3 regions of the Cryobacterium sp. TMB1-7 genome follow, and region 1 is predicted to be linked to each of the others. Evidence: predicted binding sites of a transcription regulator. Region 1 holds the regulator's gene; each other region holds the start of a gene.
What was found. Region 1 encodes LexA, which represses DNA repair genes until DNA is damaged. Its sites were predicted from a motif close to TCGAACANNTGTTCGA; they were not measured.

Region 1 (6,083 bases):
CGTCAGCGAGAGCATCGACATCCCGCGCGACCGTGCCCTCGCCGCCCTCGCCCGGGCCTACGACACCCTCGGCGGCCTCGACAGGCGGCCCGGACTGTTCGTGGCCGCGCCCTACGGCAGCCTCGACGACGCCCTACCCGTTCTGGCCAAGACCCCGGTCGAGGCCATCGGCCTGGACCTCGTGCGCGGAACGGTGCCCGCCGACGTGCCCGGCCTGGCCGACACCACCCTCGTGGCCGGCGTGATCGACGGTCACAACATCTGGCGGGGCGACCTCGAGGCGGCGTTCGACAAGGTGGCCCAGCTGGGCGCGCTGAGCGACCGGATCGCGGTCTCCAGCTCCACCTCGCTGCTGCACCTGCCGCACGACGTCACCGACGAGACCAAGCTCGGCGCCGACCTTACCGGTTGGCTGGCGTTCGCCGACCAGAAGATCGGTCAGGTCGCCACCCTCGCTCGCGGCCTCTCCGAGGGGCAGGCTGCCGTGCAGGCAGATCTCGACGCGGCCACCGCGTCGCTGGAGGCGCGCCGGGTCTCGCCCGGCGTGCGTGACGGCGCCGTGCGCGCCCGCCTCGACACCCTCACCCCGGCCGACTTCAGCCGCGGCGACTACGAGGCCCGCCTGGCCGCTCAGGATGCCGTGCTCGACCTGCCCCCGCTACCGACCACGACCATCGGCTCGTTCCCGCAGACGAGTGATATCCGCCGCGCCCGCGCCCGCCTGGTCTCGGGTGAACTCGCATCCGCCGACTACCAGGAGCTCATGCGCGCCGAGATCGGCCGGGTCGTGCAGCTGCAGGAAGACCTCGGCCTCGACGTTCTCGTGCACGGTGAACCCGAGCGCAACGACATGGTGCAGTACTTCGCCGAGAACCTCGATGGCTTCACCGTCACCGAGAACGGCTGGGTGCAGTCCTACGGCAGCCGGTGCACCCGTCCGTCGATCCTGTGGGGCGACGTCCGGCGTCCGGCGCCCATCACCGTGGAGTGGTCCAGCTACACCCAGACCCTTACCGAGAAGCCGGTCAAGGGGATGCTCACCGGACCGGTCACCATCCTGGCCTGGTCGTTCGTGCGCGACGATCAGCCGTTGGGGGAGACCGCACGGCAAGTGGCGCTCGCGCTGCGCGACGAGATCGGTGATCTCGAGGCGGCCGGTATCCGGGTGGTGCAGGTCGACGAGCCCGCGCTGCGCGAGTTGCTGCCCCTGAAGAAGAAGGACCACGCCGACTACCTGGATTGGTCGGTCGGGTCGTTCAGGCTCGCTACCGCGGGGGTCGCCGACCAGACCCAGATCCACACCCACCTCTGCTACTCGGAGTTCGGGGTCGTCATCGACGCGATCCGCAACCTGGACGCCGACGTGACCAGCATCGAGGCCGCTCGGTCGAAGATGGAGGTCGTCGCCGACCTGCAGACCAGTGGCTTCGACCACGGCATCGGCCCGGGCGTCTACGACATCCACTCGCCGCGGGTGCCCGGTGTGGCCGAGATCACCGAACTTCTCGAGCGGGCCCTGCAATCGATCCCCGCTCGCCAGGTCTGGGTGAACCCGGACTGCGGACTGAAGACCCGCGGGTATGCGGAGACCGTGGAGTCCCTGCGCAACATCGTCGATGCCACCCGCGCAGTTCGGGCGACGCTGGTCTGACCTGGCCCGCCCTGACTACGCCGGCACAACACGAAGGCCCGACCCCTCGCGGGGTCGGGCCTGTTGTGTGCCTGGAGCGTTGCGGATCTAGACCGAACGCAACACCGCGACGACCTTGCCGAGGACCTCGGCGAAGTCACCCAGGATCGGCTCGAAGTTGGTGTTGCGGGGGAGCAGCCAGGTGTGGCCGTCGCGCTGTCGCAGCACCTTCACCGTGGCTTCGCCGTCGAGCATGGCGGCGACGATCTCGCCGTTCTCCGCGGTCTTCTGCTGGCGGATGACCACCCAGTCGCCATCGCAGATGGCGGCGTCGATCATCGAATCACCGACGACCTTGAGCATGAACAGCTCGCCCTTGCCCACCAGTTGGCGGGGGAGCGGGAAGATCTCGTCGATCTGCTGGTCGGCCATGATCGGGATACCGGCGGCGATGCGGCCGACGAGCGGCACCATCGCCGCATCACCCACCTGGATGCCGGACTGGTAGTCATCGGCGGCGCCTGGCGTGACCTCCTCTGAGGACTGAGGCAGCTCGATGAGCACCTCGAGTGCGCGCGGCCGGTGCGGGTCGCGCCGCAGGTACCCGCTCAGCTCGAGCTGGTGCAGCTGGTGGGTCACGCTCGACAACGAGGACAGACCAACGGCGTCGCCGATCTCGCGCATGCTCGGCGGGTAACCGCGGTCGCGAACCGAACGCTGGATGACGTCCATCACCGCGCGCTGTTTGTCGCTCAGGCTCTTGCGGCGTCGCGTGCCGCCCTTGTCCCGAGGTGTGCTCTGTTGTGCCACGTTGACGCTCCTCTGGTTAGTCGGTTCGGGCTGGTGCTGGTGGGGCTCGTGCTCGCCGGGCTGGTGCTCGTCGGGCTCATACTTCTCGGGCTCGGGCAGCAATGTCGGTGGTGTCTGTTTGAGTGCAGCTACCCGATCGAAACTGTAGCCACAGAGCAGCGGTTCGTAGACATGCATTCGAGTGTGTTGCGGAATCTGTCTCCATAATATCCGGAAACAGGGTTGATTGTTCGAACACTCGAAGATATATTCGGAACATAGATTCGCATCTGGCCCTCCCGGCCGAGGGCCCGATGCGTTACCAGGAGGTTTGACATGAGCGCAGCATTTGCAGCACCGGACAACCACAGCCCGGCCACCCCGCCCACCACACACCTGCGGCTGACCCGCCGCGGGCGGGCCGTTTTCACGGCCCTCGCCGCAGTGCCCCTGGTACTCGGCGTCATCGGCATCGCCGTCAACGGCGGCATGGCCGCGGCAGAGGGCAGCGCGGGTATCGGCGCGGCCGCGTTCGACTACGTCACCATTGAGGCCGGCCAGTCGCTCTGGCAGCTGGCCGAGTCTGTCGCCCCCGGACAAGACCCGCGCGACGTGATCATCGACATCGTCAACCTCAACCAGCTGTCCTCCGAGGCCGTGCAGCCCGGCCAGCGCCTCGCCCTTCCCGCGGACTACTGAGCCGCTCAGCCCGAGCCGCTCAGCCCGGAGCCGCTCGCCCCGCCCCGCCTCGGATACGAGGGGTCGGCCGCGGGCGCAACTAAGCTTGTTCGGGTGACCAGCCTCGACGACCTGCCCCTGCGTGCCAACCTCCGCGGACAAACCCCTTACGGAGCACCCCAGCTGCACGTGCCGGTGGCGTTGAACGTCAACGAGAACACCCACCCGATCCCGCCCGCGGTCGCCGCCGACATCGCGGAGGCCCTGGCCGAGGCGATCCTCACCGTCAACCGGTACCCCGACCGGGAATTCAGCCCGCTGCGGGACGCCCTCGCGGGCTACCTCGGTCACGGTCTCACCCGCGACAACATCTGGGCCGCCAACGGTTCCAACGAGGTTCTGCAGCAGGTTCTGCAGGCCTTCGGCGGGCCGGGCCGGTCTCTGCTCGGCTACGCGCCGACCTACTCGATGTACTCGATCCTCGCCTCCGGCACCGATACCCGCTGGATCCCCGGCGGCCGCGACGCCGACTACGAACTTTCGCCGGAGACCGCCGCCCGCTGGGTGGAGGAAACCTCGCCCGACATCGTCTTCCTCTGCTCACCGAACAACCCGACCGGCACCCCGTTGTCGCTGGAGACCATCGCGGCCGTCTACGACGCCACCCCCGGCATCGTTGTCGTCGACGAGGCCTACGCCGAGTTCGCACCGGACGGCACCGACAGCGCCCTCACCCTGCTGCCCGGCCGGGAGCGCCTGCTCGTGTCCCGGACCATGAGCAAGGCCTTCGCTTTCGCCGGCGTGCGGCTGGGCTACCTGGCCGCCGACCCGGCTGTCACGGATGCGCTACGCCTGGTCCGGCTGCCCTACCACCTGTCCGCCCTCACCCAGGCGGCGGCCGTGGCCGCGCTCGCCCACACGGGTGAGATGCTCGCCATGGTGGACGACATCCGGGTGCAACGCGATCGCCTGGTGACCGAACTGACGAACCTCGGCTTCAGCCCACTGCGCAGCGGAAGCAATTTCGTGTTATTCGGCGGAGTCTCCGACCCGCACGCGATCTTCCAAGCGCTCCTGGCCGAAGGCATCCTGATCCGCGACGTCGGTATCCCCGGCCACCTCCGGGTCTCGGCCGGCACCGAAGCCGAGACGAGCGCGTTCCTGGCCGCCATCGCACGGCTCCGCCCGATAGCCGAATAAACTAACGCCATGAGCAACGTCACGCCCTCGCCTCGCCGTGCCCACCTGCAGCGCGAAACGAGCGAATCGAGCATCGACCTCTCGATCAACCTCGACGGCACCGGGGTGAGCGACATCCACACCAGCGTGCCGTTCTACGACCACCTGCTCACGGCGTTCGCGAAGCACTCGCTGACCGATCTCACCGTGCACGCCACGGGCGACATCGAGATCGATGTGCACCACACCGTCGAGGACATCGGCATCGTCCTGGGCCAGGCCATCAAGCAGGCCCTCGGTGACAAGGCCGGCATCTCCCGATACGGCGACGCCCTGGTGCCGCTGGACGAAGCCCTCGTGCAGGCCGTCGTGGACATCTCCGGTCGGCCGTACCTCGTGCACACCGGCGAGCCCGCCGGATTCGAATTCCACCTCATCGGCGGGCACTTCACCGGCTCGATGGTGCGGCACGTTTTCGAGGCCATCTCCTTCAACGCCGCGTTGACCGTGCACGTCACCGTCCTCGGCGGCCGCGACCCCCACCACATCGCCGAAGCCGAGTTCAAGGCCTTCGCCCGAGCCTTCCGCCAGGCCAAGGCCTACGACCCGCTGGTCTCCGGCATCCCGTCCACCAAGGGCGCACTGTGACCTCGGTCGTCGTCCTGGACTACGGCACGGGCAATGTGCACTCGGCCGTCAAGGCGCTCGAACTCGCAGGCGCCGACGTCACCCTCACCGGCGACCGCAAGCTCGCGCTCGAGGCCGACGGACTCCTGGTCCCCGGCGTCGGCGCGTTCAGCGCCGTGATGGCGGCGCTGAACGACGCCCACGGCGGCGACATCATCGACAAGCGCCTCTCCGGCGGGCGGCCGGTGATGGGCATCTGCGTGGGCATGCAGGTCATGTTCGAACACGGCGTCGAGCGCGGCATCGACACCGCGGGCCTCGGCGAGTGGCCGGGAACCGTCACCGCCCTGCCGGCACCGGTACTGCCGCACATGGGCTGGAACACCGTCACGCCCGACCCCGACACCGTGCTGTTCCGCGGGCTGGAAGAGGAACGGTTCTACTTCGTGCACTCCTATGCCGCCCAGGAATGGAGCCTCGACGTGATGCCGCCCTTCCCGGTTCCCCGTCTAACCTGGGCCGAGCACGGCGCCCCGTTCCTCGCCGCCGTGGAGAACGGTCCGTTGTCGGCCACCCAGTTCCACCCCGAGAAGAGCGGCGACGCGGGCATCCGGCTGCTGAAGAACTGGCTCGGCACGCTCCGCGACTAGACATTCCCCCGTCGGTCGCTCCATCGCGGCCGCACCAACACGAAAAGGTCACCACAGCACATCATGAGCGAGTTCAACAAGACCCCGAAGCTGGTCCTCCTGCCCGCCGTCGACGTCGCCGACGGCAAGGCCGTCCGTCTCACCCAGGGTGAGGCCGGTACCGAGACCAACTACGGCGACCCGATGGATGCCGCCCTCGACTGGGCGAACCAGGGCGCGGAGTGGATCCACCTCGTCGACCTCGACGCCGCATTCGGGCGCGGTAACAACACCGCTGTGCTCAAGAAGGTCATCAAGCAGCTCCGCGGCGTGAATGTGGAGCTCTCCGGCGGCATCCGCGACGACAAGTCCCTCGAAGCGGCGCTGAACACCGGCGTCAAGCGAATCAACCTGGGCACCGCCGCACTGGAGAACCCCGAGTGGGCCGCCAGCGTGATCGCCCAGTACGGCGACGCCATCGCGGTGGGACTGGATGTGCGCGGCACCACCCTTGCCGCCCGCGGCTGGACCAAGGACGGCGGCGACCTGTG
Region 2 (6,083 bases), on a different contig from region 1:
CCCGGCGCCACCTGGTGACCCGCACCGACGCGGGCACCGCCGCGTGGCAGCAGGCCCGCACCCTCGAGGCCGACGTGTTTCCGCCGCTCGAGAACGCCGACGAGCTGCGCGCAGCCCTGCTGCAGATCATCACAGCGTCGTCCGCAGAGCGCTGGTAGTCCGGCTCGCTCTGTCCCTGCTGGCTCAGAGCCCGCCGACGAGTCGCTTGAGCTGCTGCACCGATCGAGCAGTGTCGTCGAGGACAACGGGGACCGTGGCGTCGCTGCGCTCGGACCGGGCTACGAGCAAGCCGTAGACCAGGGTGTTCTCACCGCTTTCGTGGGCCGCCCGCGCGGCCTGGCCGAGCTCCTCGATGTAGAGCAGCCTGTCGTGCCGGTCGCCGAGCCGCTTCACCAGCGGTTTGGCCGCCCGGGCGACGTGCGCGTAGCGCCGACGGAGCTTCGCGAATCGGGCGGCAGCGTGGGCGCGCTTCGCGGCCGCTTTCTTCGCTGCCGTCCTGGCCGACTTCTTGGCGGCCGACTTCTTTGTGGGTGGCTTCGTCGCCGTCGCCTCGGCCACGGGGGCGGCTGACGCCACGGCGGCAGCGGCGTAACGCAGCCGGCGGGCGGCCTTGCGCACCTCGTGCAATGCCGGCTCGGGCTCATCCGCGTCGGACACCGTGGCGGTGAGCTGCTCAAGCGCGGCGACGGCCCTGCCGAGGTCCCGCTTGATCTCGGCGGCGGCGGGACGCTCCGCCTTCGGGGTGATCGGCGGCCAGGCCGTGAAGCTCTCGAGGGCATCAAGAAGCCGGTAGTAACGCGTACTCAGGAGATACTCCCGCACCGCGGCGAGGCCCTCCGCGTAGTCCCGGCGGGCTCCACCGACGAGCCGGGTTCGCGCATCCTCGGTGGGGTATTCGGCGACGCCGGCAAGTTCGTCGACCAACCGGGCGGCGCGCACTTCGGCGTCGCGGGCTCGACCCAGCTCGACTCCGAGGTGCTTGAGCTCGAAACGCAGCTCCTTCACCGGGGCCTTGTCGAACAACCTCGCGTAGACCGCGAGGACGCTGCGCAGGCGGCGCACCGTGGTCCGCATGTGATGGATCGCGTCCGGGGCATCCGCTCGCGCCCGGGGATCGGCGTCGACGAGGGTCGCGGTCAGGTCGCGGAGCGCTCCGACAACGACGGCACCAGCGGAGTCCGGCTGCTGCAGGGCGGGGGCGGGGAGCAGCCCCGGCAGCACCTCGGCGCCGTCGAGCTCGGTCAGGGACTCCACGCCCACGGCACGAGCGATCTTGGCCGCACTCGTGGACGGGGTGGCTCCGGCGGTGAGCAACACCTGTTCGACCGAATCGAGCAGTCTGGTGCGCTTCCTGCGGGTGTCGGGAGCGCCATCCAGAAGTTCGAGCTCCCATTCGCGCCACTTGCGGTACGTTCCACCGCGCACATCGGAGGCGGAGACGAGGTCGTCGGCGATCTCGGCGAGAGCCTGACCGTCGGTGTCGGTGAGTCGCACCGTGGTGCGCACAGTGCTCACCCGGGCCAGCGGGGTGAGCGGCCGGTCGCGCACAATCGCGCGAACGGGCTCGAGTACCTCGTCGGGGATGTGTTCAGTACCGTCGGCGTCGCCGATGTCCAGTGGCCAGTGCACCTCGATGCGCCCCTCGGCAGCCGGCATCTTGAGGTGCCAGCCGGCATCGCCGCCACCCTCACGGCGCCGCAGAACAATGCGGTGGCGGGCCAGGTCATGATCGGCAGTGTCGTAGTACACGGCCGTGAGCACAAAAGGCACCTCGGCCGGGTCGGCGGTGATGCCGTCGAGCCCCTGCAGCGACGGAACGGGCCGCAACCCCTCGACGTCGTACTTGCGCTCGATCTCGGTCTGCTCTCGCCCTGTCATGTGTCCTGTCTACTCCCTCGGCTCGGTCTGGAGAACAAAGACCACGCCGTGATCGTGCAGTTCGATGCTCAGGCGGTCGAGGCTGGACACAACGAGGTCGGCGTCCAGTTCGTCGGCCGAGTGAGTGCCGACAACGCCGATGGTTGCGCAGCCGGCTGCGCGACCCGCGGCGAGTCCGGCGGGAGCGTCTTCGACGACCACGCACTGGCGGGCGTCGAGGCCGAGCCTGTCGGCGGCCTCGAGGAACGGATCGGGCGCCGGCTTTCCCTTGACCGTGTCTTCGACGGTCACCACCGTGGCCGGGGCCGTGAATCCGGCGGATGCGAGACGGGTGCGGCACAGCTCCCGAGGACAGGACGTCACGATCGCTCGGCGTTCTTCGGGGATGACGGCCATCAGCTCGGCAGCACCGGGCAGGATGGTGATGTCGTCGGTGTCGCTGAGTTCGAGCTCGTTGACCCGGGCGAACGACGTTTCAACCTGGTGAGCCGGGACCAGATCGGCGATCATCTCGCGGCCCGGACGGCCATGCTGCACGCCGGCGAAGAGCGCACCCAGACCCATTTCGTCGGCCCACTGCTGCCAGGACCGGTTCACGGCCTTGGTCGAGTCGACCAGGGTGCCGTCCATGTCGAAAAGTACGCCCTGAAAGACCCGCCCGAGCACGGCGTGCGCCTCACTCTCGGCAGCAGGCTCCGGAACCGCCTGCAAAATGCTCTGGAGATCGGCCTCGATATCAGCGCCGGCCATCCTTTCGCCAATGGTGCCGGCCGAGTTTTCGGAGGTCGTCATGGTGATTCCTTTTTCCGAAGCACCTTCGTGGTCACTGTCATGCTTCTCCTTCGACCCTAACGAAGCCGGTTGGCGGGCGGTAATTGCACGAGTGCCGACAGGCTCACGCGACCGGCGGACTCTCAGGCGGTGGCTCTACTCGTTCTGTCGTCGGGTTTTCGGGTCGTGGGCGCGGTGTTGGGGTGGTGTGCGCCAGGTGCCGGTGGGGTCGATCCAGTGTGGGGCTTTGACTTCGGGCATGCCCAGGACCATCCGGATTTTCCAGCCGCCGGCGTTGTCGATGCCGTGATGGTGGCGCCAGCACAGCAGTACCCCGTTCGAGACGTTGGTCGGGCCGCCGTGCTGCCACGGTGTCACATGGTGCACCTCGGTCCATTGCGGTGGGCAGGTACAGCCCGGGATGATGCAACCACCATCTCGGGCGGTGATCGCCCTACGTTGCAGCGGCGTGAAGCAGCGGACTGTGTCGCCGAGGGCGAGGACGGCGCCGGTGCCGCCGAAGAAGACCGGCCGGAAGCCGCCGTTGTCGATCATCTGGTTGATCGTCTTCATCGAGATCGGCCCCTCGACGCCGTCGATCCAGCCGACCCCGACCCCGGTGTGCAGGTCGTGCGCGTTCACGTGCACCATCACCGTCGGCGGCATCCCGCCCATGGTCGGGGTGCGAGGGTCTTGGGCGACCTGGACCAGGATGCCGCGAAGGATGTCGGCACGTTTCTGGCCACCGTCGCGTTCGTCGAGGATCTCACCGGGCACCAGTTCGCCGGCCTCGATGCGCTGCTGCTCGTCCGCGGACGGGAACGCGGGGGCGCTGCGCGCGGACAGGAACGTGTCGAACAGGTTCTGCATGATGCCCTTGAGCTCCGGCGTCACCCCACCGCGCAACGGATGCAACCCCTGGGCGAGCTTGCCGAACGAGAACGTGGACTTCGCCTCGAGGATCTCCGCGGTGGGCGCGGCCCCGTCCGGGTTCAACACCGCCTGCCACGTCGCCGCCATCTCCCGAATCCGGTCCGCCGGGAACGTGAACCCCGCCGACGCACCCAAACGCCGGACCGGTCCCGTGCAGACTTGTCCGGCGCCGGTGTCGGCGTCATCGGCATCGGTGGCGGTGGCGGTGGCGGTGGCGCTGTCGCCGGGTCCGGGGGTGCGGCCGAACACGGACCCGGTCGCGGACTCCACCAGCTCGGCCTCACCGCCGTCCACCAGCGACTGGTCCGCATCGAAGCGGCCGTGCACCTTGTAGTCAGCCAAACCCTTCACAATGTTCTCCGCCGCATCAAGACCGATCTCCCCGGCGCTCAGTGCCGCGGCCACAAACGGGAACTCGGGCTCCAGGACCATGCCGCCCAACATCCGCGGAGCGACCTTCTCACCCAGGCTCACGCGTCGTTTCATCTCCGGCACCGACGTGCCGGTCAGCCCGATCAGCAGATCATTCTGGTGCGACGCCCCCAACCGCCAGGCCAACGACTCCGCGCCCAGCCCAATGCGGGACCGGTAACCCACCACGGTCGCCGTGGCCACCCGGGCCGCATCCACCGGCCGACCGGTGCGCTCGACCATCTGCGTCAACGCGACCACCTCCGGGTCACTCAACGCGTTCACATCAATGGAATCCATCACCGCCATCACCGTCCGGGCCGCATCATCCAGGGCCTGGAGCTTCTGACCGAACGCACCGGTATGCGCGCGCTGCACCCCCGGCAGCTCGGCCGGATCCCGCCACTCGGGCCGCGGCTTGGAGCGGCCCCGACCAATCTGGCCGGGACGGGGCGAGCCTTTGGTGGGGCCAGCCGCAGTGTTCGTGGAAGTGTCGGTCGTGTCGGTGAAAATGGTGGCATCCAGTGCCGGGAGGGGATCCGGACCGGCCAGACCGGTGTTCCAGTCGTGCAGGTTCGGACCGGTGGGAGTCATTCCCGTCGGTGCGGTGGAGCCACTATCCAGCTCGTCGTCCATACCCCCATTCTCTCACGAATCGCACCTATATGCGAGGAAATGTCAGCAAGTTCCGGAACGGGTATCGAAAACATTTCCTAACTGCAGAGGATGGCTCGCGGGGTCTCGACAGGCTCGACCGACGGGGATGGGCGCGTTGTCGGGGACGGGTTGCGGGGTCTCGACACGCTCGACCGACGGGGATGGCGCGTTGTCGGGGACGGGTTGCGGGGTCTCGACACGCTCGACCGACGGGGATGGCGCGTTGTCGGGGACGGGGTGCGGGGTCTCGGCAAGCTCGACCGACGGGATGGGCGCGTTGTCGGGGACGGGGTGCGGGGCTGGTTCGACGAGGCCAGCGCGGCGTCGACGGCGGTTCAGGGCACCCCCCGAACAGGAATCCCGCGCGCGGCGGCTGCTGCTGCGGAGTTCCACGGGACATGGTCGGACGAGATGGCTACGCTGAGTTCATGAACCTTCCTCCCGTCGCCGCCCGGAAGCCCACGCGGCGCATCCACCACAACGATGTGTTCGTCGACAATTACGAGTGGATGCGCGACAAGGACGCCCCGGAGGTCATCGCGCACCTCACTGCCGAGAACGCATACACGGATTCCCGCACCAGCCATCTTGAGCTGCTGCAGGAGCAGATCTTCGAGGAGATCAAGGACCGCACCCAGGAGACCGACCTCAGCGTTCCGGTGCGCCGTGGGCAGTGGTGGCACTACACCCGCTCGGTGGAGGGACAGGAATACGGCATCCACTGCCGCGCGCCCATCTCGGGTCCGGATGACTGGACTCCCCCGGTCATCGAACCGGCGACCGGCACAGACGCGACCGGCACCGACTCGACCGGCGCACACACGGGTGACGCCGCCCCCGGCCTGCCCGGCGAGCAGGTGCTGCTTGACGACAACGCCGAGGCCGCGGGCCACGACTTCTACTCCCTCGGCAGCTTCGACGTGAGCGACGACGGCAGCACCCTGCTCTACGCCGTTGATATCGAGGGCGACGAGCGCTACACGGTGCGGATACGCACCATCGCCACGGGCGAGAACCTGGCCGACGAAATCCCGAACACCAGCGCCGGCGCGCTCTTCGACCCGAGCGGCCGATACGTGTTCTACACGACCGTCGATGACGCCTGGCGCCCCGATACGGTTTGGCGCCACGAGGTCGGCACCTCGGTCGAGGCTGACGTGACGGTGTTCACCGAGCCCGACGAGCGTTTCTGGGTGGGCGTCGGCCGTTCGCGCAGCAACCGATACCTCATGATCGAGGCCGGCTCCAGCGTCACCAGCGAGACCTTCCTTCTTGACGCCGCCGACCCCACCGGCGAGTTCACGGTGGTCTGGCCGCGGCGCGACAACGTGGAGTACGACGTGGAGCACGCCGTCATCGACGGCGAAGACCGCCTGCTGATCGTGCACAACCACAACGCTGTGAACTTCGAGCTCGTCAGCGTGCCGGCCGCC
Region 3 (6,083 bases), on a different contig from region 1:
CAACCAGACCTTCTGGGTCAACCTCAACAACCCCGAGGACTCCGAAGTGCTGGTCGAGAGCCTGTCCGGCGTCGCCGGGGTCGAGAATGTCGCCGATCAACGCAAGTACCTCGATCAGATTTTCTCGGTGCTGAACGTGGCCAGCTATACAGCCATCGGCATCGCATCGTTGATGCTCGTGGCGGCGGCCCTGCTGATTGCCACGACCATCCGGCTGTCGGCGTTCTCCAGGCGCAAGGAGTTGGGCATCATGCGACTGGTGGGTGCGTCGAACCGATTCATCCAAACGCCGTTCATCCTCGAGGGTGTCTTCGCGGCGCTGCTGGGTTCACTGCTGGCCGGTGGGGCGATCGTGGCGATCGTGCACTACTTCGTGCAGGGCTACCTGGGTGCCAGTCTCACTGGCTTCGCCCTGGTCGGCCTCGATGACGCGTTCACCGTGGTGCCGATCCTGCTGGTGCTCGGTGCGGCGCTGGCCGCGGCGTCGGCCAACTTCGCGATCACCCGCTATCTGAAGGTCTGATCCGATGCACTAGACTGATGGGCTGCCCGGCGGATGCCTGGCCGCTTCACTGAACCGATCGAGGAGAATGCCGTGCCCAGGGAAAAAGGCGAGAAGGTCGTCGCGACCAATCGCAAGGCGCGCCACGACTACCTCATCGAGGATACGTACGAGGCCGGAATGGTGCTCAGCGGCACCGAGGTGAAGTCCCTCCGCGCCGGACGGGCGTCCCTCGTCGACGGCTACGCGTTCATCGAGTCCGGGGAGGCCTGGCTGGATGCCGTGCACATTCCGGAGTACACCGCCGGCACCTGGACGAACCACCCGCCCCGTCGCAAGCGCAAGCTGCTGCTGCACAAGGCGGAGATCGTCAAGATCAGCCACAAGACCAAAGAGGGCGGCTACACCCTGATTCCGCTGAAGATCTACTTCAGCGACGGCAAGGCCAAGGTCGAGATCGCGGTGGCCAAGGGTAAGAAGGAATACGACAAGCGGCAGACCCTGCGCGAACGCCAGGACAAGCGCGAGTCCGACCGAGCCATCTCCGCCCGCCGCAACCTCGGCGACTAGCCAGACCCGCCCCGCCCCGAGTCGCCCGCTCAATCTGGCCGCTACTCGTCTTGTGGTCGGGTCTTCGGGTCGTGCGCCCGGTGTTTTCCGGGTGTGCGCCATGTCCCGGACGGGTCGATCCAGTGCGGGGCCATCACTCGCGGCCGCCCGCCGACCATCCGGATTCTCCACCCGCTGCTGTCGATGGTGTGGTGGTGGTACCAGCACAGCAATACCCCGTTGGAAGCATGGGTTTTCCCACCGACCTGCCACGGCACCACATGGTGTACTTCGGTCCACTGGGGTGGGCAGTCGCAGCCCGGGATGATGCAGCCACCGTCTCTGGCGGTGATCATTTTGCGTTGCATCGGGGAGAAACAACGGGCTTTGGAGCCCAGGCCGAGGACGGCACCGGCCCTGCCGAAGAAGACGGGCTGGAAGCCGCCGTTGTCGATCATCTGCGTAATGGTCTTCATCGAGACCGGCCCGTCGACGCCGTCGATCCAACCGACGCCGGCGTCCTTGAGGAGGTCGGCCGCGTTCACATGCACCATCACCGTCGGTGGCATGCCGCCCATGGTCGGGGTGCGGGGGTCTTGGGCGACCTGCACCAGGATGCCGCGGAGAATATCGGCGCGCTTCTCCCCGCCGGTGCGTTCGTCGATCAGCTCGCCGGGCACGAGTTCGCCGGCTTCGATGCGTTGCTGTTCCTGTGCGGACGGGAACCGTGGTGCGGAGCGGGCGGATTGGAAGGTGTTGAACAGGTTCTGGATGACACCCTTGAGGACCGGGGTCACGCCGCCACGCAGCGGGTAGAGGCCCCGGGTGAGCTCGCCGAAGGATATGGTGGATTTCGCTTCAACCGTGGTCGCGTTCGGGGCGGCCCCGTCGGGGTTTAGTAGCGCCTGCATCCGTGCCGCCAGGGACCGCAGATCATCGGCCGGATAGGTGAACCCCTCCGAATCGCCACGCCGCAGAATCGGACCGGTGCACCGGATGTCGCTGTCGCCGGGGCCGCGGGTGCGATCGAAGACCGACCCTGTCGCCCGCTCGACGAGGCCGAGCTCGGCGGATTCGACGTCGGCCTGGTCGGCATCGAAGCGGCCGTGCACCTTATAGTCGGCCAGCCCCTTCACGATCGTCTCCGCCGCATCGATCCCCAATTCCCCGGCGCGCATCGCGGCCGCCACCGCGGGGAACTCCGGCTCCAGCACCTGGCCGGCCAGCATCCTCTGGGCCACCTTCTCACCCAGCGCCAGGCGCCGTTTCATCTCCTGCCGAGACGCCAAGGTGAGGCGGGTGAGCAGGTCGCTTTGATGCGACGCCCCCAACCGCCACGCCATCGAATCCCGGCCCAACCCGGGGCGGGACCGGTATCCGACAACGGTCGCCGCGCCAACCCGGGCCGCGTCCACGGGCCGGCCGGCATTCTCGACCGTCTGGGTGAACGCCACCACCTCCGCGTCACTGAGCGAGTCGAGGTCGGTCGACTCCAGAACGGCCTGCACCATCCCCGCGGCATCCGCGAGGACCCGGAGCTTTTCACCGAAGGCGCCGGTGAACGCACGCTGCACCCCCGGGATCGCCGACGGATCCCGCCACTCCGGCTTGCCCTCACCGCCGAACTGAGTGTCGGCGGTGCCGCTCACGCTGCCGGCATCCGGTGCCGGCCCGGCCAGGCCGGTGTTCCAGTCGTGGAGATTGGAGCCGGTGGGAGAAGTTCCCGTCGGTGCGGGGGAGCCTGGAGCCAGCTCGTCGTCCATACGCCCATTATCTCATAAATCGTAGAAGTATGCGAGAATTTGTCATGAATCTGTAGGCCAGGTATCGTAAACATTTTCGCTAGACGGCGCGTTGTCGATGACGGCATGCGGCATCCGTCGCTACCGGGGTGGCGCGAAAGTGTTGTATCCTGAAAGGCCGTGGTGGTGAGCTGCAATGTTCGCCACTGCGGTTCTGGAAACAGGATTGGTAACTCAACAGCGTGTGACAACAACCGCGTTCTGCGCAACTCATTCGAGTCGGCAGCACGTGAACATGGGGATGATCGGTTTCGACATTGCCTGCGTAACTGTGAGAAGCGGGTCGAGGATGCAGGGTTATCTCGTAAACGATCTCTGCAAAACAATAAGTGCCAATTCAAACCGCACTGTCTCGCGTTCCGCTTTCGCCCTCGCGGCCTAAGTAGAACCACATTGAGACCGTCAGACCGGGAATGCTCTCTACTCGGATCCTGACGTCATTTAGAGAGATTGCTCCTATCCTGAGCCTCGGGGTATAGGGGGACTCAAACGAGGGCTGGGCTCGTCGGATCAGCTGCCAGTGGCAAGTTCCGGAGCCGAGTAGAACGCCTTCACTGGATACACCCGTAGAAGAAACATGACCACAGCAATGGACCGGGGTTCAATTCCCCGCATCTCCACCATTGGGTTGTTGCCACACGCTGTTGACCACCAACATGCAAAACGCCACCTCTCGAGGTGGCGTTTTGTGTATTCAGGAGCGGCCGGCCCGACGTGGTCAGTCGACCAGGAAGGGCTGATGCCGATACCCGTCCATTTCGAGAATGAGTGCGGACGATTCCGGTACCTCGACGAAGGCGCCGGGCAGGTCGTTGAGCGGCTCGGACACCACGACCTTCGCATGATCACCGAAGGCGGCCAGCCGCTCCTGGTCGGGGTACATCTGGCGGAGCGTGCGGATGTCCGCCGAATGAAACAACGTGCGCGTGCGTCCCTGGGTCGAGTAACGGAAGGCCCACAAGGTGGTGCCGTCGGAGACGGCGACGGTGCCCTGCCAGGGAAAACGCACATCGTGATCGTGGCCGACAGACTCGACGGTGCGAATGGCGCGCCCGATGGCATCGATAGGGTCATCACGGAGCCCGTAGGTCAGCGCGAGGTGAAAGAGCACCTCTGAGTCCGTCGTGCCGAGCACGTTCGGGTACAGCGACGGGTCGATCGCCAACGTCAGGTCGCGCCTGAGCTCGCGCCACCCCGCAATGGCGCCGTTGTGCATGAACATCCAGTTCTGATAGCGATACGGATGGCAGTTCGTCTGCTGGATCGGCGGTGCGGTTGCCGCGCGAACATGGGTGAAGAAGAGCGGGCTGGTGAGAGCCCTGGTGAGCTCGCTCAGGTTCGCGTCGTTCCACGCGGGTTCGATGCTGTGGAACAGCGCCGGTGCGGTGCCCTTCGGGGCTCCCGTGGGGTACCAGCCGAAGCCGAAGCCATCCCCGTTCACCGTCTCGGCTCCGAGCGGGGAGTTCAGCGATTGCGCGACTATCGAGTGCTTAGCGTCGAGCACGATCATTGAGGGTTGCAGGGGTTCCCCGAGGTACGCCAGCCATCTGCACATCCGTCCATCTCCCATCCGGCACCGCCGCGGTGGCGCGCACGCGACCATTGTGCACCCGTCCACCGAGGGCGGTCCGGTTCCCCCAACAGGGTGATGCAAGACCCTTGACCGCCATCCGGCTACAGGTCACACTCGTCGCAGACGGTTCACACTGTCGTGATCCGACGGCGACGGAAGAGGTCAACGTGGCTACGTTTGGCATCGAAGAGGAGTTCCAATTCCTCGATCCTGACACCCTGTTCCCCGTGGATGTGGGCGCCCAGGCCTTCGAGCACCTGTCGACGATGCCCGAATGGCAGGGCGTGACGCACCGGGAGTTCCTGGCCTCCCAGATCGAGCACGCTTCGGCGGTGTTCGAAGAGATGGACGACGCTCACACGGCCATGACGGGCTTTCGACGCGCGGTCGCCGACCAGGCGGCCGAACTCGGTGTGATCGTGGCGAGTGTCGGCACCCCGCCCGACACGACGGCGTTCCCCACGATCACCGACACCGAGCGCTACCAACGAATCGTGCGCACCATGGACGCCGTGATCGCCGACCATCAGGTGAGCGGTCTGCACGTGCACGTCGGCATCCCAAGCCGGGAGGCCGGGGTGATCGTCCTGAATGCGGTGCGGCCCTGGTTGCCGCTCTTCACGGCCATCGCCGCGAACTCGCCGCTGTGGCGGGGGCAGGACACCGGGCATGACAGCTGGCGCACGGTGTTGCTGCGCCGGTGGACGACTTCGGGCTGCCCGCCGGCCTTCCTCGACGCCGCGGACTACGACCGACGCATCGCACGACTGCTGGGCATTGGCGGCACCGTCGACCTGGGTGTGATCATGTGGGATGTACGGCTCTCGGAGCACCTGCCCACGATCGAGTTCCGGGTGGCAGACGCACAGCTCGATGCGCAGACCACGCTGTTCATCACCGCGTTGTGCCGGGCGTTCGTGGCACATTCACTCGGGGTGCCGGCCGCGCAGGCCGCCGCCGCGAGCGCATCCGCCCAGATGCCCTCCGAACTCCTCTCCGCTGCCCTGCTGCACTCGGCCCATCACGGGATGGACCGGCAGGTCTTCGATCCGCTGCGCGGCGGGCTGGCCCCGGCTCACGGCTGCCTCCGCCGATTCGTGCGGATGCTCGAGCCCGAGCTCGTAGAACTGGGCGACGTCGAACTGGTGCGAGAGGCGGTGGCCCGGCTCAGAGTCGACGGCACCGGTGCGGCACAGCAGCGTGCCGCCTTCAGCCGGGGCGGCCGGCCCGAGCTGCGCCGGCTGCTCACCAGGACGTTGACCCCGGCTCGGCGCGCCGAGAGGGTGACGGTGGCCGCTGGAGCGATCCTCGGCTGAGGACGCTCGCCATGGTCAGACGGCGGGGTGTGGGTGCAGCCGCAGGCCGGCGGAGGTGCCGATCGCCTCGCGCTGACCGCCGGAGTGCACGATCTCGGTGCCGTGCACGGTGAGCTGGCTTGCGTGCGCGCGCAGCGCATCCGTCACCACCGCGAGGTGCTGGGGCAGATCGAACCATTCTTCGTCGCCCGCGGGTGCCTCGAGGACCTCGGCGAAGGCGGTGCCGGTGGCCGTGGTCGCGGCGTGGGCGGCATCGTGGGCGCGCACGTGGTCGGGATGCCCGTAACCGCCGCCGTCGTCGTAACTGATCACCAGGGACGGCCGCAGCCGCACAATCAGGG

Region 2: a site for LexA is predicted at 4,694-4,709, ahead of E3O60_RS05460 (HNH endonuclease signature motif containing protein). Genes of this name have one in related genera too.
Region 3: a site for LexA is predicted at 2,879-2,894, ahead of E3O60_RS16110 (HNH endonuclease signature motif containing protein). Genes of this name have one in related genera too.

Annotation. Positions count from the first base shown of each region.
Region 1 covers NZ_SOFZ01000007.1:29,900-35,982, reverse strand. Annotated here, with positions in the region: gene metE (5-methyltetrahydropteroyltriglutamate--homocysteine S-methyltransferase) at 1-1,651, shown strand, start outside; gene lexA (transcriptional repressor LexA) at 1,739-2,362, opposite strand; gene E3O60_RS01305 (LysM peptidoglycan-binding domain-containing protein) at 2,756-3,118, shown strand; gene E3O60_RS01300 (histidinol-phosphate transaminase) at 3,212-4,297, shown strand; gene hisB (imidazoleglycerol-phosphate dehydratase HisB) at 4,307-4,924, shown strand; gene hisH (imidazole glycerol phosphate synthase subunit HisH) at 4,921-5,553, shown strand; gene priA (bifunctional 1-(5-phosphoribosyl)-5-((5-phosphoribosylamino)methylideneamino)imidazole-4-carboxamide isomerase/phosphoribosylanthranilate isomerase PriA) at 5,617-6,083, shown strand, end outside.
Region 2 covers NZ_SOFZ01000016.1:14,546-20,628, forward strand. Annotated here, with positions in the region: gene E3O60_RS05445 (MarR family winged helix-turn-helix transcriptional regulator) at 1-158, shown strand, start outside; gene E3O60_RS05450 (CYTH and CHAD domain-containing protein) at 184-1,878, opposite strand; gene E3O60_RS05455 (HAD-IA family hydrolase) at 1,888-2,670, opposite strand; gene E3O60_RS05460 (HNH endonuclease signature motif containing protein) at 2,806-4,629, opposite strand; gene E3O60_RS05465 (S9 family peptidase) at 5,079-6,083, shown strand, end outside.
Region 3 covers NZ_SOFZ01000029.1:626,395-632,477, reverse strand. Annotated here, with positions in the region: gene ftsX (permease-like cell division protein FtsX) at 1-523, shown strand, start outside; gene smpB (SsrA-binding protein SmpB) at 596-1,072, shown strand; gene E3O60_RS16110 (HNH endonuclease signature motif containing protein) at 1,114-2,814, opposite strand; RNA gene ssrA (transfer-messenger RNA) at 3,091-3,476, shown strand; gene E3O60_RS16100 (class II glutamine amidotransferase) at 3,572-4,363, opposite strand; gene E3O60_RS16095 (YbdK family carboxylate-amine ligase) at 4,594-5,742, shown strand; gene E3O60_RS16090 (PIG-L family deacetylase) at 5,758-6,083, opposite strand, start outside.